One region of the Azospirillum sp. genome, then DNA from elsewhere that is predicted to be linked to it. Evidence: predicted binding sites of a transcription regulator. Region 1 holds the regulator's gene; the other holds the start of a gene.
What was found. Region 1 encodes HrcA, which represses chaperone genes, less so after heat shock. Its sites were predicted from a motif close to GTTAGCACTCNCCNNNGGNGAGTGCTAAC; they were not measured.
Positions count from the first base shown of each region.

Region 1 (11,125 bases):
GCGTCGTCCAGCGCCTGGATGCCCAGCGACACCCGGTTCACCCCCGCCGCGCGGAAGGCCTGGAAGCGGTCGGCCTCGACGGAGGTCGGGTTGGCCTCCAGCGTCACCTCCAGGCTGTTGGCGACGCGCCAGCGCTGCTGGATGCGGTCGATCAGCGCGGCGGTGGTGCCGGGGTCCATCAGGGACGGTGTGCCGCCGCCGAAGAACACCGAGGTGACGGTTCGACCTTCCGTTGCGTCCGCGTAATGATCGAGTTCACGCAACAGCCCGTCGCGCCAGCGCGTCTGGTCGATGCGCTCGCGGACGTGGCTGTTGAAGTCGCAGTACGGGCACTTCGACTTGCAGAAGGGCCAATGGATGTAGATCCCGAAGCCGGGATCGGGGGTCATCGGAAGCATCGCTCCACGAGCTGGCGGAAGGCGTCGGCCCGGTGGCTCATCTCGTGCTTCTTGGCCGGGTCCATCTCACCGAAGGTAAGGTCGAACCCGTCGGGAACAAACATCGGATCGTAGCCGAACCCCTTTTCCCCACGCGGCGGCCACACCAGGGAGCCATAGCAGCGGCCCTCCACCGTCTCCACATGCCCGTCCGGCCACGCCAGGGAGAGCGCGCAGACGAAGTAGGCGGAGCGGTCGGCCGCGCCGGCCAACCCGTCCTCGACCTTCTGCATGGCGATGCGGAAGTCCTTGGTCGGCCCGGCCCAGCGCGCCGAGTAGATGCCCGGGTCGCCACCCAGCGCCGGCACCACCAGCCCGCTGTCGTCGGCCAGCGCGATGTGCCCGGCCTGGGCGGCCGCCAGCGCCTTGATCTCGGCGTTGGCGATGAAGGTGGTGCCGTCCTCCTCCGGCTCGGGCAGGCCGAGCTCGATGTTGGACTTGAAGGACTTGGCGTAGGGCCGCAGCAGGTCGGCGATCTCCCGCACCTTGCCGGGGTTGTGCGTGGCGATGACCAGCGTGTCGCCGGTGAAGTGGCGGGGGGTGGTCATGGTGGAAGGCTCCCGTTCGTTGCCCCCTCTCCCCACCCCCTCTCCCGCAGGGGGAGAGGGGCTTATTCGCATCGGCCCCCCTCTCCCCTCGCGGGAGAGGGGTTGGGGGAGAGGGGGCGGACGCTTAGCCGATGTTCAGCGCCGCCTTCTGCAGGGCGACCAGTTCGTTCACGCCCTTCTGCGCCAGCGCCAGCAGTTCGAGGAACTGGTCGTGGCCGAAGGGCTTCTCCTCGGCCGTGCCCTGCACCTCGACGATGCCGCCGCGGCCGGTCAGCACGAAGTTGGCATCGGCCTGGGCGTTGGAGTCCTCGGCGTAGTCGAGGTCGAGCACCGCCTTGCCCTGGAAGATGCCGCAGGAGACGGCGGCCACCTGGTCGGTCAGCGGCATGCGCTTGATGGCGCCGATGGTCAGCAGGTGCTGGAAGGCGAGGTGCAGCGCCACGTAGGCGCCGGTGATCGACGCCGTGCGGGTGCCGCCGTCGGCCTGCAGGACGTCGCAGTCCACCTTGATCTGCACCTCCGGCATGGCGGCGCGGTCGGTGACGGCGCGCAGCGCGCGGCCGATCAGGCGCTGGATCTCCTGCGTGCGGCCGGACTGCTTGCCCTTCGCCGCCTCGCGGTCGGTGCGCGAATGGGTCGAGCGCGGCAGCATGCCGTACTCCGCCGTCACCCAGCCGAGGCCCGTGCCCTTGAGGAAGCGCGGCACGCTGTCGTCGACGCTGGCGGTGCACAGCACATGGGTGTCGCCGAAGCGCACGAGGCACGAGCCCTCGGCGTACTTAGCGAAGCCGGGTTCCAGCGTGACGGTGCGCAGCTGGTCAAGGGCGCGGCCGGAGGGGCGCATCGGCGTAAGTCCTGTCTTTGCTTAAGAATGGGCAGGGAAGCTAGCGCCGCGTCCCCCCCAAGTCCAGACCGGTCGTCCAGGCCCGACCCAGACCCGACGTTGATTCGGTTGCACGACCTGCCTAAATTCCAACGCGTACACCGCGCATGGGAATTCGCAACCGACATGATCTCCGAGCTGAACCAGCGGTCGCGCGAGATCTTCCGGCACATCGTCGATGCCTACGTGGCGACCGGCGAGCCGGTCGGCTCGCGCACGATCTCGCGGCGGCTGGGCATGGCCCTGTCGCCGGCAACCATCCGCAACGTCATGGCCGACCTGGAGGAGCTGGGGCTGCTCTACGCGCCGCACACCTCGGCCGGCCGGATCCCGACCGAGCTGGGCCTGCGCCTGTTCGTCAACGGCATCCTCGAGGTCGGCGCGCTCACCGAGGACGAGCGCGAGTCCATCGAGGCCAAGTGCTCGTCCTCCGGCCGGGCGCTGTCCGACGTGATGCGCGAGGCCTCGGCCATGCTGTCCGGGCTGTCGCGCTGCGCCGGGCTGGTGCTGGCGCCGAAGACCGACCGGGCGCTGCGGCACATCGAATTCGTCTCGCTGGGGCCGGGCCGGGCGCTGGTGGTGCTGGTCAACGAGGACGGGCTGGTCGAGAACCGCGTCGTCGAGGTGCCGATCGGCCTGCCGGGCTCGACCCTGCAGATGGCGTCCAACTACCTGACGTCGCGTCTCGTCGGCCGCACCCTGGACGAGGCGCGCAAGGAGGTGCTGCGCGAGATCGGCGAGCAGCGCACCGAACTGGACGAGGTGTCCAAGCGCGTCGTCGCCGCCGGCCTCGCCACCTGGGCCGGCAGCGCCGGCGACGGGCAGCTGATCGTGCGCGGCCAGGCCAAGCTGCTGGAGGACGTCACCGCGCTGTCCGACCTGGAGCGTGTGCGCTCCCTGTTCGAGGCGCTGGAGACCAAGGAGGCCATGCTGCGCCTGCTGGAGGCCACCGGCCAGGGCGACGGCGTGCAGATCTTCATCGGCGCGGAGAACGTGCTGTTTAACCATTCCGGCTGCTCGCTGATCATCTCGCCGTTCCAGAACAGCCGCGAGCAGGTCATCGGCGCGATCGGCGTCCTCGGTCCCACACGGATCAATTATGCCCGTATCATTCCCCTGGTGGACTACACGGCGAAAGTCATCAGCCGGCTTGTCGGCTGAGGCGGACGCCAGAGAAAACAACAAGGTCGAGACCAACGAGAGAGACATGAGCGACACCAACAACACCCCCGCCGATCCCACGCTCGAGACCAACGGCCAGCCCGTCGCCGCCAATGACGGCGCCGCCGCGCCCGAGGCCGGTGGAGAGGACCGCGTCGCCAAGCTGGAGGCCGAGGTCGCCAGCCTGAAGGACCAGCTGCTGCGCGCCATGGCGGAGACCGAGAACACCCGCCGCCGCGCCCAGCGCGACCGCGAGGACGCCTCGAAGTTCGCCGTGTCCAGCTTCGCCAAGGATCTGGTGGGCGTGGCCGACAACCTGCGCCGCGCGCTGGAGGCGGTGCCGCCCGAGGGCCGCGAGAAGGACGAGATGCTCAAGAGCCTCGCCGTCGGCGTCGAGGCGACCGAGCGCCAGCTCCTGGGCGCCTTCGAGCGTGCGGGCATCAAGAAGGTCGATCCGACCGGCGAGCCGTTCGACCCGAACTTCCACCAGGTGATGTTCGAGATCGAGAACACCGGCAAGCCGGCCGGCACGGTGGTGCAGGTGCTGCAGCCCGGCTACACCATCCACGGCCGCCTGCTGCGCGAGGCGATGGTCGGCGTCGCCAAGGCGCCGGCCGACGGTGGTGCCGCGCAGCACATCGACACGACCGCCTGACGCATAGCAGGGATTCGGGGGCGGCGCATCGCCGCACCGCCCCCGGTCTTGCGCAAACCGGTCGCATTTGCGAGTTTCGCCCTTCGTGCTGCACTGCGGCGGCACGGTTCGACAGCCGAGGCGACACCGTGGCGAAGACGATCCTGACCGTCGATGACTCCAAGACCATCCGCGACATGGTCACCTTCACCCTGCAGAAGGCGGGCTATGCCGTGCAGGAGGCGGCGGACGGAGCGGCCGGCGCGGCGCTGGTCGCCAGACAGAAGTTCGACTGCATCATCACCGACCTGAACATGCCGGGCATGGACGGTCTCGCGCTGACCAGGGCGGTGCGCGCCAGCGCCACCAACCGCGCCACCCCGGTTCTGCTGCTGACCACCGAGGCCGACCCGGCCAAGAAGACCGCGGGGCGCGAAGCCGGCGCCACCGGCTGGCTGGTCAAGCCGTTCAATCCCGAGAAGCTGGTCGATACGGTGCGGAAGGTCTGCCCCTAAGGACGGTTTCCGCAGAGCCCGCATCTTTCCTTGCCGTCATCCCCGCGAAGGCGGGGATCCATAATTCCCAATGCGTTCCGCTATGCCAGTCATGGATCCCCGCCTTCGCGGGGGCGACGGCCAAAAGAGTGTCCGAGGCGGTGAACTTCACCGGCTCCCCAAGAACAGGAACTCCCCCTCCGGATCGTGCGCCTGGAAGCGGGCGCGCGCCGCCGTGCGATTCGACACGGCGTAGCAGTAGGCGCAGCCGTGCGGGCAGGTGTCGTAGGCGCCGATGTCGCGGCTCTCCGCGCACAGGCAGCCGGGGCGGTTGCCCTTCTGCCGCGCCGCCACCGGCGCGCCGGCGACGTCCGACAGGCGAACGGCGTCGACGCAGCGCGCCGCGGCCACGCCGGGAACGTCCGTCAGGTCCGGCTGCGTGCACAGCGTCAGGGCCATGCCGTTCTCCGCCGCGATCCCGGTGAGGGCGGCGAGCAGGGCGCGCTTCTCCTCCGGCTCCGGCGTTTGCCACGCGAAGCCGGCCGCCCGCGCCGCCGCGTCCAGGTTGCGAGTGGTCTTGCGGTAGGGCTGCAGGAAGGAGACGGTGACCTCGTCGGTGACGCCGCGCAGCGCCGCGGCCAGCCGGGCGAAGGCCTCGCGGTGCCAGGCGGGCGGCGTCAGCGTGGTCAGCACGATGGGATCGTAGCGCCACACCGCCGCCCGCGGTCCCCAGCGGTCGCGCACGGCGCGCAGCTGCGCCACCGCATCCTCCCAGGCGATGACCGAGCGCTCCAGCGCCCGCGGGTAGGCGGTGACGGTCACCTGCGCCACGAACGGCGTGCCGCGGGCGTCCACCGCGTCGAGGGCGGCGCCGAACGGGGCGAGGTTGCGGGTCCAGAACACGAAGCCGTCCACCGCGGCCGGCGTCAGGTCCACCTGCCCCGGCGGCCCGCCGTAGGGGTTGGCGACGCGGGCGAAGCCGGCCTCCAGGCGATTGAGGAACCAGCGGCCGTAGAAGGCCGGAATGTCGGTGCGGTAGCTGGCGGAGACGATCATCCCGCTTTCATGGGCCGTGCCCCACACGCTATCAAGGGCGCTCCAGCGCGGAGGAAGCGATGAACGAGGATTGGAAGGCGGTGGAGTGGGCCGGCACGGTGCGCTTCCGCGTGCCGATGGGCTGGACGGTGTCGTCCGAGGACCGCGAGGGGATCGAGGTGCTGGCCTTCGCCCCCAACAATTCCGGCGGCGGTGCCTTTCGTGTGCTGACCGACGAGCGCGCGCCGCGTCCCGGCGAACCGGCGGAGGCGGTGCTGCACGAGATGGCGTTGCGCTTCGTGCGCCCTGACGACGCCCGGGTCAGCGACCGCAGCGTCGAGGAGCGGGAGGACGGTGCCCGCCTCGCCCAAGCGATGATGGTAACCGAAGAGGATGGCCGCACCGAGAGCCACTATCTTTGGTTGCTCGGCCGCGTCTGCGACGGACGGGCGCGGGTGGCGATGTTCAGCTACACGGTGCCGGCGCTGTTCGACGGGCAGGAGCCGCACGTCTCGAACCTTGCCGGGCTCGACGCGGCGATCCGGGCCGCGGAGCTGCTGTAGCGCGGGGGCGTCACAGCCCCCGCAGCCGGTTCAGCAGTGGCCGACGCCGCCGGCCATCAGGGCCTTGAGCTGCATGGCCTTGGGGTCGGCCTCGATCGCCGCCTCCTCCGCGGCCATGGCGGCCAGCCCGATGAAGCGGGCCAGATCGTCGAGATCGCAGCGCGCGGCGTCGTCCTTCAGGCTGTCGAGGCAGGATTTGATGGCAAGCGCCACGCCGCGCCGGTCTTCGAACATCGGATCACCCTTCAACAGGTTATCTGCCAGGATACAACTCATCTGCGGCAACCTTCTTTCGCAAGGTCCGGTGCCGCGTTACCGCAGCATATAACATAAATGCGTGTCGGCTTCACCAGATGAATCTTACGATAAGCAGACGAATCTTGCGTCAACAAGCAGTTAACGCGCGTCTTTGACCGGTGGAATCGCGCAAGCGCGGTTGAATACTGTTAACGGAAGGTTAACGGCGACATATTGTCCAAGTTTTCCTGGTTGCGCTACTGTGCGAGTGCTTCTCGCTCCGGTAAGAGCTGTTGCGGGAGGCGGTGTGTACAAAACATATCACTGTATGCAGCGGGATTCTCTTGGTCCGCGCAAATGCTGGTTTTCCCGCTGGCGCGGGGCGAGGGGCTGCGTCATCTTCGCGCAATCCCGCTGCAATCTTCGTCGTCGGTAAGCGCGTGCGGGCGTTGCACGCCGTGGCGCACCTGCCTATATCTCCGGCGACAGTCGCGTTCACCCCGACACGTTCCAACCGAACCGAATGGGGATCACGGCGGTGCCGGTTCACTGGGCCGCCGCCGATCTGCCGGAAAACAGAGGTTTAGACATGAGCAAAGTCATTGGCATCGACCTCGGCACCACGAACTCGTGCGTGGCCGTGATGGAAGGCTCCAGCGCCAAGGTGATCGAGAACGCCGAGGGCGCGCGCACCACGCCGTCCATGGTCGCGTTCGCGCAGAACGGCGAGCGCCTCGTCGGGCAGCCGGCCAAGCGCCAGGCGGTGACCAACCCCGAGAACACCCTCTTCGCGATCAAGCGTCTGATCGGCCGTCGCTACGACGATCCGCTGACCGAGAAGGACAAGGGCCTCGTTCCCTACAAGATCATTGCGGGCGACAACGGCGACGCCTGGACCGAGGCGCACGGCAAGAAGTACAGCCCCAGCCAGATCAGCGCCTTCATCCTCGGCAAGATGAAGGAGACGGCGGAGAACTACCTGGGCGAGAAGGTGACCCAGGCGGTCATCACCGTCCCCGCCTACTTCAACGACGCCCAGCGCCAGGCCACCAAGGACGCCGGCAAGATCGCCGGCCTGGAAGTGCTGCGCATCATCAACGAGCCGACCGCGGCCGCGCTGGCTTACGGCCTGGAGAAGAAGGGCGCCGGCACCATCGCCGTGTACGACCTGGGCGGTGGCACGTTCGACATCTCCGTGCTGGAGATCGGCGACGGCGTGTTCGAGGTGAAGTCGACCAACGGCGACACCTTCCTCGGCGGTGAGGACTTCGACGCCCGCATCATCGACTACCTCGCCGACGAGTTCAAAAAGGAGCAGGGCATCGACCTGCGCAAGGACAAGCTGGCCCTGCAGCGCCTCAAGGAGGCCGCGGAAAAGGCGAAGATCGAGCTGTCCTCGACCACGCAGACCGAAGTCAACCTGCCCTTCATCACCGCGGACGCGTCCGGCCCGAAGCACCTGAACGTCAAGCTGACGCGCGCCAAGCTGGAAGCCCTGGTCGACGACCTCGTCCAGCGCACCATCGAGCCGTGCAAGGCCGCGCTCAAGGACGCCGGCCTGAAGGCCAACGAGATCGACGAGGTGATCCTGGTCGGCGGCATGACCCGCATGCCCAAGGTCATCGACGCGGTGAAGCAGTTCTTCGGCCGTGAGCCGCACCGCGGCGTCAACCCGGACGAGGTGGTTGCCATCGGCGCCGCCATCCAGGGCGGCGTGCTGAAGGGCGAGGTGAAGGACGTCCTGCTGCTCGACGTGACCCCGCTGTCGCTGGGCATCGAGACGCTGGGCGGCGTGTTCACCCGCCTGATCGACCGCAACACCACGGTGCCGACCAAGAAGTCGCAGGTCTTCTCGACCGCCGAGGACAACCAGACGGCCGTGACCATCCGCGTCTTCCAGGGCGAGCGCGAACTGGCGGCGGACAACAAGATGCTCGGCCAGTTCGACCTCGTCGGCATCCCGCCGGCGCCGCGCGGCGTGCCGCAGGTCGAGGTGACCTTCGACATCGACGCCAACGGCATCGTCTCGGTGATGGCGAAGGACAAGGCCACCGGCAAGGAGCAGCAGATCCGCATCCAGGCCTCGGGCGGCCTGTCGGACGCCGACATCCAGAAGATGGTGAAGGATGCCGAGGCCCACGCCGCCGAGGACAAGAAGCGGCGCGAGCTGATCGACGCCCGCAACCAGGCGGACGGCCTGATCCACACCACCGAGCGCTCCATCAAGGAGGGTGCGGAGAAGGTGCCGGCGGCCGAGAAGGAAGCGGCCGAGCGTGCCATCGCCGACCTCAAGGCGGTGCTCGACGGCGACGACCTGAACGCCATCAAGTCGAAGACCGACGCGCTGGCCCAGGCCTCCATGAAGATCGGCGAGGCCATGTACAAGGCCGGTGCCGGCGACGCCGCCGGCGCGGCGGGTGCCGCCGGGGCCGCCGGTGCGGGCGCCGGCCACCAGTCCGAGCCGGGCGTGGTCGATGCCGACTTCGAGGAAGTCGACGACGACAAGAAGAAGTCGGCGTAAGTCACGCCCGGGTCCGAACGGACTCGTGCTATACCGTCCGGCCCGCCGCCCGAAGCTCCGGGGGCGGGCCGGAACGGTGTTTTGGGGCTAACGCGAGGCGCTCGGGGCTTCCATGGCGAAACAGGACTATTACGAACTCCTCGGCGTGGCGAAGGGCGCCGGCGCGGACGAGATCAAGAAGGCGTACCGCAAGCTGGCGATGCAGTACCACCCGGACCGCAATCCCGGGAACGCCGAAGCCGAGCACAAATTCAAGGAAATCAACGAAGCCTACGACGTCCTGAAGGACGAACAGAAGCGCGCGGCCTACGACCGCTTCGGTCATCAGGCGTTCGAGAACGGCGGCCGGGGCAGCCCGGGCGGCGGCTTCGGCGGCGGCGGGTTCGACTTCGGCGGCGGCTTCGCCGACATCTTCGACGAGATGTTCGGCGAGTTCATGGGCGGTGGGCGTCGCCAGGGCGGCGGCGGCTCCGGCCGCGGCCAGGACCTGCGCTACAACCTGGAGATCGGCCTGGAGGAGGCCTTCAAGGGCTCGCAGGCGACGGTGCGGGTGCCGACCTCCGTGGCGTGCGAGAGCTGCAGCGGCACCGGCGCGGCGGCCGGCACGCAGCCGATCACCTGCCCGACCTGCGCCGGCCACGGCAAGGTGCGCGCGCAGCAGGGCTTCTTCACCATCGAGCGCACCTGCCCGGCCTGCCACGGCCAGGGCCGCATCATCAAGGACGCCTGCAAGAGCTGCGGCGGCGCCGGCCGCCAGCGCAAGGAGAAGACCCTCCAGGTCAACATCCCCGCCGGCGTCGAGGACGGCACCCGCATCCGCCTCGCCGGCGAGGGCGAGGCTGGCCTGCGCGGCGCGCCGCCGGGCGACCTCTACATCTTCCTGGCCATCGCGCCGCACCCGCTGTTCCAGCGCGACGGCGCCAACGTCCATTGCCGGGTGCCGATCCCCATGGTGACGGCGGCGCTGGGCGGCTCGGTGGAGGTGCCGACCATCGACGGCACCAAGGCCAAGATCACGGTGCCGGCCGGCACCCAGTCGGGCCACCAGTTCCGCCTGAAGGGCAAGGGCATGTCGGTGCTGCGCAGCCCGCACCGCGGCGACATGTTCATCCAGGCGATGGTCGAGACGCCGATGAACCTGACCAAGCGCCAGCAGGAACTGCTGCGCGAGTTCGAGAAGGCCGGCGGCAAGGACGGCGGCACCAACCCGCAGTCCGAAGGCTTCTTCGCCAAGGTGAAGGAGCTGTGGGAGGACCTGAAGGAGTAGCGCGCGGCCCCAGGCCCGCGGCGAGACCAGGACGGGAGGGCGGTTGCCCTCCCGTTTTCTTTGTCTGCACCTTTCGTCGTGTCATCGCGTCGCAGCCGGTCCTACCACTGGCTCCTTGACGGGTGCCCGTTGTAACGGGAGTTATCGAGCCGTTCGTGCACGCTCCGCGGTGCCGGGCCGTCTCGCCCGTGCGAGTTCGCGTGCCGACGATTTACACAGCGAAGTAAGTTGCCGGGAGGGAGGATCGCGTGTATCCAGGGGCCTCGAATCTCCTCAGACGCTTTGCGGAAAAGGCGTTCCAGGCCGTGAGCGGTGACCTGTCCCTCGAGCAGCTGCGCGACCTGGTGCACCCTGGTGGCCACACGCCGATCATCCAGCGGCGGCGGGCCGTCCTCATCCATTCCCGCGTGCGCATGGTGGCGGCGGTGTTCGCCGTGCTGACGCCGCTGTGGATCGGCATCGACGTCGTCATCTTCGAATGGCCACTGTGGGGCTGGCTGGCGCTGCTGCGCATCGTCGCCAGCGCGGCGTTCGGCGCGCTGGCGCTCGGCTACCGGATCAGCGACGACATCGGCTCGGCGTGGCGCGGGCTGGCGCTGCTGCTGGCGGTGCCGACGGTGTTCTTCCTGCTCTCCCACCCCATGCTGAACCAGCGCGAGATCATCGGCGTCGCCGCCGCGGTCGGGGCGGGATACGCCTTCCTGCCCTTCGTCATGGTGGCGGGGTTGAGCGTCTTCCCGCTGACCGCCATCGAGGGGCTGGTGTTCGCGCTGCCGCTGTTGTCGGCGCATCTGGCGGCGGGGCTCTACGGCTCGCTGGTTTTTCCGTTTCCCAGTTACGTTGGTGCCTTGTGGTTGCTGCTGCTGATCACCGTGGTGGCGGCGCTGGCGGCGATGAGCCAGCTGCATTTCATGATGGCGCTGGTTGACCAGGCCTCGCACGACAGCATGACCGGCGCCTTCGGCCGGCGCATCGGCGAGGAGCTGCTGCGCCTGCAGTTCGCCCACGCCCAGCGCAGCGAGCACCCGCTGGCGCTGGTGTTCGTCGATCTCGACAATTTCAAGAAGGTGAACGACCGCTACGGCCACGACGAGGGCGACCGGGTGCTCCGCAACGCCGCCGATGCCATCCGCGGCATGCTGCGGCAGAGCGACATCCTGGTGCGCTGGGGCGGCGAGGAGTTCCTGCTGGTGATGCCCAACACCGCGCGCGAGGGTGCGCGGGCGGCGGCCGAGCGGCTGCGCTCGGTGGGCCTAGGCAACCGGCCGGACGGCAGCCCGCAGACCGCCAGCATCGGCATCGCCGAGTACATGGCCGACCGGCCGGAGGACTGGGAGCGGATGGT
Region 1 covers NZ_JBOZRT010000155.1:176,452-187,576, reverse strand. The annotation lists gene hemW (radical SAM family heme chaperone HemW) at 1-389, opposite strand, end outside; gene rdgB (RdgB/HAM1 family non-canonical purine NTP pyrophosphatase) at 386-985, opposite strand; gene rph (ribonuclease PH) at 1,110-1,829, opposite strand; gene hrcA (heat-inducible transcriptional repressor HrcA) at 1,995-3,029, shown strand; gene grpE (nucleotide exchange factor GrpE) at 2,968-3,684, shown strand; gene ACRWK7_RS32835 (response regulator) at 3,813-4,178, shown strand; gene ACRWK7_RS32830 (DUF1848 domain-containing protein) at 4,326-5,213, opposite strand; gene ACRWK7_RS32825 (hypothetical protein) at 5,273-5,755, shown strand; gene ACRWK7_RS32820 (hypothetical protein) at 5,786-5,989, opposite strand; gene dnaK (molecular chaperone DnaK) at 6,582-8,513, shown strand; gene dnaJ (molecular chaperone DnaJ) at 8,626-9,780, shown strand; gene ACRWK7_RS32805 (diguanylate cyclase) at 10,086-11,125, shown strand, end outside.

Region 2 (11,125 bases), on a different contig from region 1:
ACACTCGCGCAACGGTTCACCGCCGCGGCGAAGCCGGACGGGACGGCGCCGGACGATGCCACCGCCAAGCGTCTCCAGGAGACGCGCGCGGCCGCGGAACAGGCCGCGAAGACCCTTGAGGCCTCCAAGGTCGACACCAAGGCGCAGCGCAAGCAGGCCGCGAAGCAGCGGCTGGACATGATCAATGAGGCGTTGCGCACGCTGAAGATGTTCGGCGGCGACCCGAAGACGGCGGCGCGCGAAGCCGCCCGTCTGGCCCGGGAACTTGCCAAGGCGGTCAGGGAGTACACCGCCGCCGGCGGCAGCGGCGCGTCCGCCGCTCCGGCCGCGCCGCCGGCCGGTGGCGCCTCCGCCGTCGCCGGCAAGGTCGATGGCGCCGGGACCGAGGCCGGGAGCACGGCGAAGGCCGAGGGCGATGTCGGGGAGTCTGCGGATGCGGCGGCGGCCGAGGCTGCCAGTAACCCCGGGTTGGCCGAGGCCAAGGCCGCGGAGGCACAGGCCGCCGAGGCCGCGACCGGCAAGGCCGCGGACGCCAAGGCGGACGGGGACAAGGAGGCGCCGGGGTCGGACGGCTTCGCCCAGCAGGCGCGCGTGCTCGCCAAGAAGCTGAAGAGCTTCCTCTCCACGCAGGCGGAACGGCTGCGGAGCGAGTCGGGCCGGGACGCCCGGCTGGTCGAGAAGGACGTGAAGGACGCGCTCGACACGCTGCGCGAGACCGAGCGGACGGTTCGCAGCCTTCCGGGCGGCAACGTGGGGGAAAGCCCGATGGAAGGGCTGGACATGCTGGTGTGACGCCGGTCCGGCGCGTCAGCCGCCCATCGGCGCCGGGCCTTCGGCGGCCGGCCGTGCCCTGGAGGCGAAGCGCGGCGTCTTGTTGAAGTTCATGGTGATCATCAGCGTCAGCCCGCCGTTGATCAGGTACAGGCACTTGTCGGACTGCACCGGCAGGGGGATGCCGCGCTCCATGCAGTAGCCGACCAGCGCCGCCGCCACCTCGGCTTGGCCCAGAGTCATCGACTGGTCCTCCCCATGGTCATCGACGATGCGGAGGGTGGTGGTGACCGCCTCGTCGTGCACGGCGTGGGCGACGCCGCGGATGGTGCCGGCCGGCAGCGCCTCGCGCAGCTTGCGGCGGCGCTCGATGACCGCCTTGATCACCTCCTGCTCGGTGAAGACGAGGCAACGCAGTTCCCTCATCGGAGCCTCCCGACCCAAGCCGATCGGTCAGCGAGTATTGGGGGCCGCCGAGCCGGCTTCAATGCGCCTTTCGGCAAGGGCAGGCGAGGGTCGTCCAATCGGGGCGGGAAGGCTCATCCGGCCACCTCGCCCTATCACCGGTAGGCACTGTCGACGGGCAGCGGTTGTTGCGTCGCAGCATGGGACCAGTTCGCTGGCGAGACCTGCACCCCTGCAAGGAGGCAACCCATGCTCACCCGAACCCTCATCGTCTGCGCGTTCAGCGCATCGCTCGCCGCGTGCAGCGGCTTCGGTTCCAGCGACACCGGCATGGCGGGAACATACGGAGCGTCGGGGCCCTATGCGGCGGCTCCCACCGGTTCCAGCGCGCCGCAGCGCGTGGTCAGCGTCGCGCCGCTCGGCGGCATCGACAACGGCCAGTACCCCGGCGCGTGGGAAGGGGCGAAGGCGGGAAGCGGTTCGTCGAACGGCGTCGGCGACGGCCCGCCGGGCGGTATCGCCAACAACCAGATGGACCGGATCGCCCAGTAGCGTCCGTCGCCCGCGGCCGGGCAGCCCCATCTCCGCTGGCTTGGTCAGCTGGCGAGACGGGACGGCTGGTCGGCCGCGTGGGCGGCGACGTGCGTTTCCGCCACCATGCGCGGCGCCTTGTTGAAGTTCATGGTGATCATCAGCGTCAGCGCGCCGTTGATCAGGTGCAGGCACTTGTCGGAATCCACCGGCAGCGGAACCTTGCGCCCCATGCAGTAGCCGACCAGGGCCGCCGCCACCTCGGTCGGGCCGAGCATCAGCGACTGGTCCCCGCCGTGGTCGTCGATGATGCGGATGGTGGTGGTGACGGTGTCGTGATTCATGGTGTAGACCACGCCCTGGACGGTGCCGATCGGCAGCGCGTCGCGCACCTTGCGGCGGCGATCGAGGACGGCCTTGACCACTTCCTGCTCGGTGAAGACGAGGCAGCGCAGCTCTTTCATCGGAGACCTCCGGCCCGGCCGGGCCGTTCGCATGCGGCGCGAACCGGTGCGCCATCCCATGATTCATAATCCCTTCGGGATAGCTCGCACTCAACGAAAATTTTGCGTAAATTTGCGACATGTGGCCGCGCCCAAGGCAGAGCTGCCCTGCGCCGGACCGCCGCAGGGGTTGATCGGTGTGCCGGATCGGGTGCATGTAGGGACCGTTTTCCCGTCGAAGACCGTTCCTGATCCCGGAGTTCCCATGTCGGCTTCCACCGCCCACCGCACCGACGTCGCCATCATCGGCGCCGGCCCCGTCGGCCTCTTCGCCATCTTCGAGTGCGGCATGCTGAAGATGAACTGCCACGTCATCGACGCGCTCGACATGGTGGGCGGCCAGTGCACGGCGCTGTATCCGGAAAAGCCGATCTACGACATCCCCGGGCATCCGGCCATCGACGCCGCCGACCTGATCGACAGGCTGGCCGAACAGGCGGCGCCCTTCGCGCCGACCTACCATCTGGGCCAGCAGGTCTCGACGCTGACCCGCACCGCCGAAGGACGCTGGCTGGTCGAGACCAACATCGGCACCAAGATCGATGCGCAGGCGGTGATCATCGCCGCCGGCGTCGGCGCCTTCGGCCCGAACCGCCCGCCGCTGGACGGCCTGGAGGCGTACGAGGGCAAGTCGGTGCACTACATGGTCCGCCGCAAGCAGGACTTTGCCGGCAAGAAGGTGGTGATCGCCGGCGGCGGCGATTCCGCCATCGACTGGACGCTGTCGCTGGCCGACATCGCCGAGAAGGTCTACGTCGTGCACCGCCGGCCGAAGTTCCGCGGCGCGCCGGAGAGCGTGGCCCGCATGGAGGCGCTGGCGCGCGACGGCCGGATCGAGCTGGTGGTGCCCTACCAGCTCTCCGGCCTGGACGGTGCGGACGGGCAGATCACCGCGGTGCGCGTCGCCACGCTGGACGGTGAGGAGAAGGCGTTGCCGGCCGACGCGCTGCTGGCCTTCTTCGGGCTGTCGATGAACCTGGGGCCGATCGCCGAGTGGGGCCTGAACCTGGAGCGCAGCCACATCACGGTGACGCAGCCCTCCTGCGCCACCAGCGCCGAGGGCGTGTTCGCCATCGGCGACATCGCGACCTATCCGGGCAAGCTGAAGCTGATCCTCTGCGGCTTCGCCGAGGCCGCGCAGGCCGCGCACGCCATCCACCCGCTGGTCCACCCGGGCGAGGCGCTGCATTTCGAGTACTCCACCAGCAAGGGCGTGCCGGGGGCGGAGTGAGCTTCGGCTGTCATGGAGACAACCAAGTCTTCACGGATTTCACGGATTTGAGGCACGGATTTCACGGATCTTTTCATGCTTGCGGCGCCACGGTGGTTCCGCAAGCGCAGGCGTAGGCACGGATAAGAAAATCCGTGTAATCCGTGCCCAAATCCGTGCAATCCGTGAAGACCAAGTTGTAAGAAAGGAAAAAGGGCGCCCCCGATGGAGGCGCCCTTTCCTGTAACGTGCCGGAGACTTGGGCTTAGAAGCCCATGTCGTCCATGCCGCCCATGCCGCCCGGCATGCCGGCCGGCGGGGCCTTCTTCTCGGGCTTCTCGGCGACCATCGCCTCGGTGGTGATCAGCAGGCCGGCGACCGAGGCCGCGTCCTGCAGGGCGGTGCGGACCACCTTCACCGGGTCGATGATGCCGGCCTTCACCAGATCGGTGAACTCGCCCTTCTGGGCGTCGTAGCCGAAGTTACTGTCCTTCTGGTCCAGCAGCTTGCCAACCACGATCGAGCCGTCGGTGCCCGCGTTGTAGGCGATCTGACGGACCGGGGCCTGCAGGGCGCGGCGGACGATCTCGATGCCGACGCGCTGCTCGTCGTTGGCCGGCTTCAGGGCGTTCAGGGCGCGGGTGGCGTACAGCAGGGCGGTGCCGCCGCCGGCGACGATGCCCTCTTCCACCGCGGCGCGGGTGGCGTGCATGGCGTCGTCAACGCGGTCCTTGCGCTCCTTCACCTCGACCTCGGTCGCACCGCCGACGCGCAGGACGGCGACGCCGCCGGCCAGCTTCGCCAGACGCTCCTGGAGCTTCTCGCGGTCGTAGTCGGAGGTGGTCTCCTCGATCTGGGCGCGGATCTGGCCGGTGCGGGCCTCGATGTCAGCCTTCTCGCCGGCGCCGTCGACGATCGTGGTGTTCTCCTTGGTGATCTGGACGCGCTTGGCGGTGCCGAGCATGTCGATCGTCACGTTCTCGAGCTTGATGCCGAGATCCTCGGAGATCACCTGACCGCCGGTCAGGATGGCGATGTCCTCCAGCATGGCCTTGCGGCGGTCACCGAAGCCCGGTGCCTTCACGGCGGCGACCTTCAGACCACCGCGCAGCTTGTTCACCACCAGGGTCGCCAGGGCCTCGCCCTCGACGTCCTCGGCGATGATCAGCAGCGGGCGCGACGACTGCACGACCGACTCGAGAACCGGCAGCAGGGCCTGCAGGCCCGACAGCTTCTTCTCGTGCAGCAGGATGTACGGGCTGTCCAGCTCGCACGTCATCTTGTCGGCGTTGGTGATGAAGTACGGCGACAGGTAGCCGCGGTCGAACTGCATGCCCTCGACGACGTCCAGCTCGGTGTCGAGGCTCTTCGACTCCTCGACCGTGATGACGCCCTCGTTGCCGACCTTGCCCATGGCTTCGGCGATCTTCTGACCGATCTCGGTCTCGCCGTTGGCGGAGATGGTGCCGACCTGGGCGATCTCCTCGTTGGTCGTCACCTTCTTGGCGCGGCTCTTGATGTCGGCCACGACGGTCTCGACCGCCAGGTCGATGCCGCGCTTCAGGTCCATCGGGTTCAGGCCGGCGGCCACCGACTTCACGCCCTCGCGGACGATCGCCTGGGCCAGAACGGTCGCGGTGGTGGTGCCGTCGCCGGCCAGGTCGTTCGTCTTCGACGCGACCTCACGCACCATCTGCGCGCCCATGTTCTCGAACTTGTCGGCGAGCTCGATCTCCTTGGCGACGGTGACGCCGTCCTTGGTGATGCGGGGAGCGCCGAACGACTTCTCGATGACGACGTTGCGGCCCTTCGGGCCCAGCGTGACCTTGACGGCGTCCGCGAGAATGTCCACGCCGCGCAGCATCTTCTCGCGGGCGGAAGCGGAGAACTTGACTTCCTTGGCAGCCATAGCTCGGATTCCTCTGAATTCAGATAATGTTGATGACGGCGGAAACGGGCGGAGGACTTAGGCCTCGATGACGCCCATGATGTCGGATTCCTTCATGATCAGGAAATCCTCGCCGTCGATCTTCACCTCGGTGCCCGACCACTTGCCGAACAGGACGCGGTCCCCGGCCTTCACATCGAGCGTAACCACCTTGCCGGCCTCGTCGCGGGCGCCCGGGCCCACCGCGATCACCTGACCCTCCTGCGGCTTCTCCTTCGCCGTGTCGGGGATGATGATGCCGCCCTTGGTCTTGGTGTCGGACTCGATGCGCTTGACGACGACGCGGTCGTGCAGCGGACGGAACTTCATGTGCGTGCCTCCTGCAAAGGCTCAAAGGAATTTGGGTTTCGGGCGTTGTTAGCACTCTCGCCCGGTGAGTGCCAGACAGCTAATCGAACGGCCGATGCGATTCAAGAGGGTCGTTGGCGCATTTGTGCGAAAAGCTGGCAGCAGTCGCGCGGGTCTGCTGATAAGTCTTTGAAAAGGAACGAAATTCTGCGTTGCGCGTTGATCGTTGGCGCGGCAAGCTTCATCAAAACGCAACAGGGGATCGCCGCAGGATCAACCATCACGGAGGTGTGCGCATGACCGACCTTGCCCGGCAGCTTCGCGACTACCGCCTGACCACGGCGGAGATCCTCTACCACATGCCCGACCATCCCGCCCTGCTGCAGAGCTTCATCTGGCAGGACCTGGACATGGCGCCGCATTACCCGGTGCTGAAGCGCTTTCTCGACTACTGGCAGCGCAACCTGGACGGCAAGCTCCATTCGGTAAAGCTGGCGACCCAGGGGCTGATCGCCCCGGCCGAGGTGCGGCTGGTCGCCGCCGAACTGCGGCTGCACTGAGGGCGTTCCTCGCGGTCGGTGTGATGGCCGTCACTGCCTTCCTGCGCCAATTGTCTAAATTTTTAGGCAAATGGATGCGCCAAGGGCGCACGCGGAGGGATGAACGAGCATGCTGCACACCGACCATGACGAGTCCGACGCCTGGCTGGCCGAGGCGGCTCTGGAGTTCGCCACGATCGCCGGGCTGTTCGCCATCTTCTTCGGCCTGTTCTTCCTGCTGCACGCACTGGAAGATCTGCCGGTGTGATATCCGGCCGAGGGAAACGCCTCGGATGCGGATCAAATTTTACTTACAACGCATGATCTGTTAGCATTCCGGCTCATTCCCGCAAAGAGGTGTGCGATGACAGAGCCGGTCTGCCAGGACGCCGTCGACCTGGTGAAGCATTTCGAAGGCCTGTACCTGAAGGCCTACCTGTGCCCGGCCGGCGTGCCGACCATCGGCTATGGCCACACGGCGGGCGTGAAACTGGGCGATACGATCACCGAGGCGCAGGCCGACTCCTATCTGGCCGAGGACTTGACCGGCGCCGCGGCCGGCGTGGACCGGCTGGTGAGAGTGACGATCAACCCGCAGCAGCGCGGCGCGCTGGCGTCCTTCGCGTTCAACCTGGGGGTCGGAAATCTCGAAGAGTCCACCCTGCTGAAGAAGGTCAACGCCGAGGACTTCGCGGGTGCTGCCGGTGAGTTCGGCAAGTGGGTCTACAGCACGGTGGATGGCCGCAAGGTGGTCCTGCAGGGTCTCGTCAAGCGCCGCGCCGCCGAGGCCGCGCTCTTCCAGGGCGAGGCGGACTTCCTGAACGCCGAACCGACGCCGGCGGCGACGGCCTAGCCCCCTCCCTAACCCTCCCCCGCTCACGCGGGAGAGGGAACTCCGTTGCTCTGCCCCCTCCACCGCGCAAGCGGGGGAGGGCTGGGGAGCGGCGCACTCCTTACCGTCGCGCGCCCATCTGCCGCAGACAGCGGTCGATCCACTGCGCGGTCAGCTTCTCCTGCACGGCGTTCTGCTTCAGGCGGTCGTTGAGATTGGCGAAGTCCACGCGGTCCAGGTTCTGGTCCTGGTTGAAGCAGGAGAACACCACGCTCTCCTCGCCCGTCTCCAGGTCGCGGTGGCGCTGCAGGCACTGGGCGCAGATCTCCTTCATCATGCACTGCATGGGGGAGTTGATCGAGCCGATGCCCACGTGCCCCGGCTTCAGGTAAGGCTTCAGCACCCCGTGCCGTGCAGCCCCCACCGCCGCCATCATGCGGTCGGAGCCGATGGCAACGATGCGGTCTACGTCCGACAGCGGGATGTCCGTCCGGCCCAATTCGCCCGACGCATAGGCGCGCATCGCCTCGACGATGTTGCCGACGAAGGTCTTGTCGCCCGGCCGCGAGGGCTCGAAGCCCGGCGCCTCGTCGCTGCACCAGATGACGCGATCGGCGGCGGCCTCGATCTGGTCCACCTTGTAGCGGTCGATCAGCTTCTTGTAGCCGGCGAAGTAGACCACCCGGCAGCCGCGGGCGCGCGCCGCCTGCCCGATGGAGAACAGCACCGCGTTGCCGAGGCCGCCGCCGACCAGACAAATGGTCTCGCCCTCCGGCACCTCGGTCGGCGTGCCGGTTGGGCCCATGACGATGACCGGGTCGCCGGTCTTCAGCGTCGCGCACAGGTCGGACGAGCCGCCCATCTCCAGCACGATCATCGACAGCAGGCCGCGCTGCTTGTCCACCCAGGCGCCGGTCAGCGCCAGCCCCTCCATGGCCAGCGTGGTGTGCCCCACGCGGTAGGCCAGCGTCTCGAAGTTCTGCAGGCGGTAGAACTGGCCCGGCTCGAAGCGGCGGGCGGCGGCGGGGGCCTTCACCACCACCTCGACGATGGTCGGCGTCAGCCGGTGCACCGCGTGCACGCTGGGGCGCAGGTCGTGGTTCAGCGTCTGCACCAGCCGCTCCGGCGCCACCGCGGTGGGCGAGCGCTTCTCCAGCACCCGGCTGACCACCGGGTAGCCGCGCTTCGCCCCGCCCATCGCCTTCACCACGTTGCCGGAGAAGGACGGGTGCAGGTCGCCGAAGAAGGACAGGAAGCGTCCGTCGGGCGCCTTCGCCATCAACACGTGGGTCGCGGCCGGCTTCGGCATCGGCTCCGGCTTTACCGGGTTGCCGTCCTCGTCCAGGGCGCGGAAGGTGCGGCCATCCAGTTCCACCCACTCCGGCTCCTCGCGGGCCAGCACGGTGTTGGGCTGGGTGCCGGCGGCAACCAGGATGGTGCGGGCGGGCAGGGTGACGTCCACTGCGGCCGGGGCGACCACGCCGTCCGGCCCGACCGGGTTGTGGGCGAGGTGCAGCGCCCTGGCGGCGCCATGCTCGTCCATCTCCACGGCGCGCGGGGTGACGCACTCCAGGAAGCGAATGCCCTCGGCGAGGCCGTGCGCCACCTCCTCGTGGTTCAGCGTGTAGCTCGGCGCGTCGATCAGCCGGCGGCGGTAGGCGATGGTGGCGCCGCCCCAGGACTCCAGCAGCGCGGCGATGCGGGGGGCACGGGCCTCCTCCGCGGCGGCGGCGCGCTCGGCGCGGATGGCGCGGGCGTGACCGAGGAACTCGTCGGCCAGCACCGCCTCCTCCGGCGTCCAGCGCCCCCGCACCGCAGGCTCGCCACGCTCGGCGACGAGGGTCTCGTAGCGCGCCAGGAACTTCTCGACCTGGACGGGATAGTAGGCCAGCGACTCGGTGGCGGTGTCGATGGCGGTCAGGCCGCCGCCGATCACCACGATGGGCAGGCGGACCTGCAGGTTGGCGATGGATTCGGTCTTCGCCGCCCCGGTCAACTGCAGCGCCATCAGGAAGTCCGAGGCCTGCCGCACCCCGCGCGCCAGCCCGTTCTTCATCGGCACCACGGTCGGCTTGCCGGCGCCCATGCACAGCGCGATGTGGTCGAAGCCCAGCTCGAACGCGTCGTCGATGGTCAGCGTGCCGCCGAAGCGCACGCCGCCGACGATGGTCATCCGGCTGCGCCGCTCCAGCAGCAGGCGGACGACCTTCAGGAAGTTCTTGTTCCAGCGCACGGTGATGCCGTACTCGGCCACGCCGCCAAAGCCGGCCATGACGCGCTCGTCCAGCCGGTCGTAGAGGTCGTGCACGTCGCGGATCGGCCGGAAGCCGACGCGCGTGCCGCTGGGCAGCACGCCGGAGAGGTCGGCGGGCAGCGGCTCGATCTTCAGGCCGTCGATGCCGACCACGGTGTGGCCGTCGTTCATCAGGTGGTGCGCCAGCGTGAAGCCGGCCGGCCCCAGCCCGACCACCAGCACCTTGTAGCCGCTCGTCGCCTTCATCACCGGGCGCCGCAGGTCGAGCGGGTTCCAGCGCGTCAGCAGGCTGTAGATCTCGAAGCCCCAGGGCAGCTCCAGCACGTCCTTCAGCGTGCGGGTCTCGGCCTGCGGGATGTCGACCGGCTCCTGCTTCTGATAGATGCAGGCTTTCATGCAGTCGTTGCAGATGCGGTGGCCGGTGGCCGCGCACATCGGGTTGTCGATGACGACCGCGGCCAGCGCGCCGACCGGCGCCCCCTCGGCCTTGAGGGCGTGCATCTCCGAAATCTTCTCGTCGAGCGGGCAGCCGTGCAGCGTCACGCCGAAGGCACTCTTGGCGTAGCCGCCGGCCTTGCGGTCCACCAGACCGTGCGAGCAGCTGTCCTTGCCCTGGTTGTGGCACCAGATGCAGTAGTTGGCTTGGTCGAGCGCGCCCTTCAGGTCGGTGCCCGGGTCGGTGAGGTGGAAGCCCTGGCGTTGGCGGCAGCGCTCCTCCGGCGCCTTGGCCATGGGGGCGCCGTGCCGCTCCTCCACGGCCAGCGGCACGAGGTGCAGCGGATCGGTCTTGTGCGGCACCTGGAACAGCACGCCCCTGCCATGCTTGGCGCGGCCGGCCTCGGCGAACACCGCCCAGGCCGCGTACTGCGCGGCGGTGTCGAGCTTGTCGGCGTGCTCGGCCTCGGCGTCCATCCAGGCGAGCACTTGGCGGGCGAAGGCGATCTCGGTCAGCGGGCCGGCCAGCCAGTCCTCCAGCCGCGCCGCCAGCTCGGCGCCGTCCAGGCCGGGGATCGCCTCGGGCGCCACCGCCTTGGCGGCGCGGCGCTGCACGAACAGGCGCTTGGCAGCGTAGAGAGGCGCCAGCTCGTGGTGGCGGGCGCGCAGCTCGTCCAGTTCGGCGCGGATGCCGAAGAGCCGGCCGAGGAAATCTTCCAGGTGTGGGGCGACGGCGATCAGCAGCTCGCTCTCCGCCTTGCGCTCCAGCGCGTCGGGAGCGGTGCGCCCCGCCTCCAGCCGGGTCGCCAGATCGGCGTCGGCGCCGGCGAGATGGTCGAGGAACGCGCGGTCGATGCGCAGCAGCCCCTCCCGCTCATACAGATCCGCGAACTGGAGGCCGTAGCCCAGCGTGAGGTCCGTCATCGCCGCCTGCCGGGGGCTTCTGCCCCAAATTGTTGGTTGCTCAATCGAATTTGTAACATTCCCGGGACCAGCGTACAGCCAAATCCCGCCGATGGGCGGGGCCCATTTGACGCAGCCCGGCCCCGTCCCCACATTCTCCCGGCCGCCTACCCCCAATGGATCGCTGCCCGTGACGAGCCTGACCGACACTTACGTTTCCCGCGCCGAACCCCATGCCGAACGGGCGTTGCGGCCGATCGCCGTGTGGCTGCTGGCCTGCGCCGGCATGGTGTTCGCCATGGCGGTGATCGGGGCGATCACCCGGCTGACCGAATCCGGCCTGTCGATGGTGGAGTGGAAGCCGCTGATCGGCATCCTGCCGCCGTTGTCGGAAGGGGAATGGCAGCGCGTCTTCGACCTGTACCGCCAGACGCCGGAGTTTCGCGTCTACAACGCCTGGATGGACCTCGCCGGGTTCAAGCAGATCTTCTTCTGGGAGTGGTTCC
Region 2 covers NZ_JBOZRT010000016.1:92,574-103,698, forward strand. The annotation lists gene ACRWK7_RS02855 (hypothetical protein) at 1-792, shown strand, start outside; gene ACRWK7_RS02860 (hypothetical protein) at 808-1,197, opposite strand; gene ACRWK7_RS02865 (hypothetical protein) at 1,426-1,728, shown strand; gene ACRWK7_RS02870 (hypothetical protein) at 1,773-2,171, opposite strand; gene ACRWK7_RS02875 (NAD(P)/FAD-dependent oxidoreductase) at 2,416-3,441, shown strand; gene groL (chaperonin GroEL) at 3,686-5,329, opposite strand; gene groES (co-chaperone GroES) at 5,387-5,677, opposite strand; gene ACRWK7_RS02890 (usg protein) at 5,953-6,216, shown strand; gene ACRWK7_RS02895 (hypothetical protein) at 6,326-6,463, shown strand; gene ACRWK7_RS02900 (lysozyme) at 6,560-7,048, shown strand; gene ACRWK7_RS02905 (FAD-dependent oxidoreductase) at 7,149-10,640, opposite strand; gene ACRWK7_RS02910 (COX15/CtaA family protein) at 10,810-11,125, shown strand, end outside.
Region 2: groES (co-chaperone GroES) is a predicted target of HrcA. The motif match lies at 5,725-5,753, and genes of this name have one in related genera.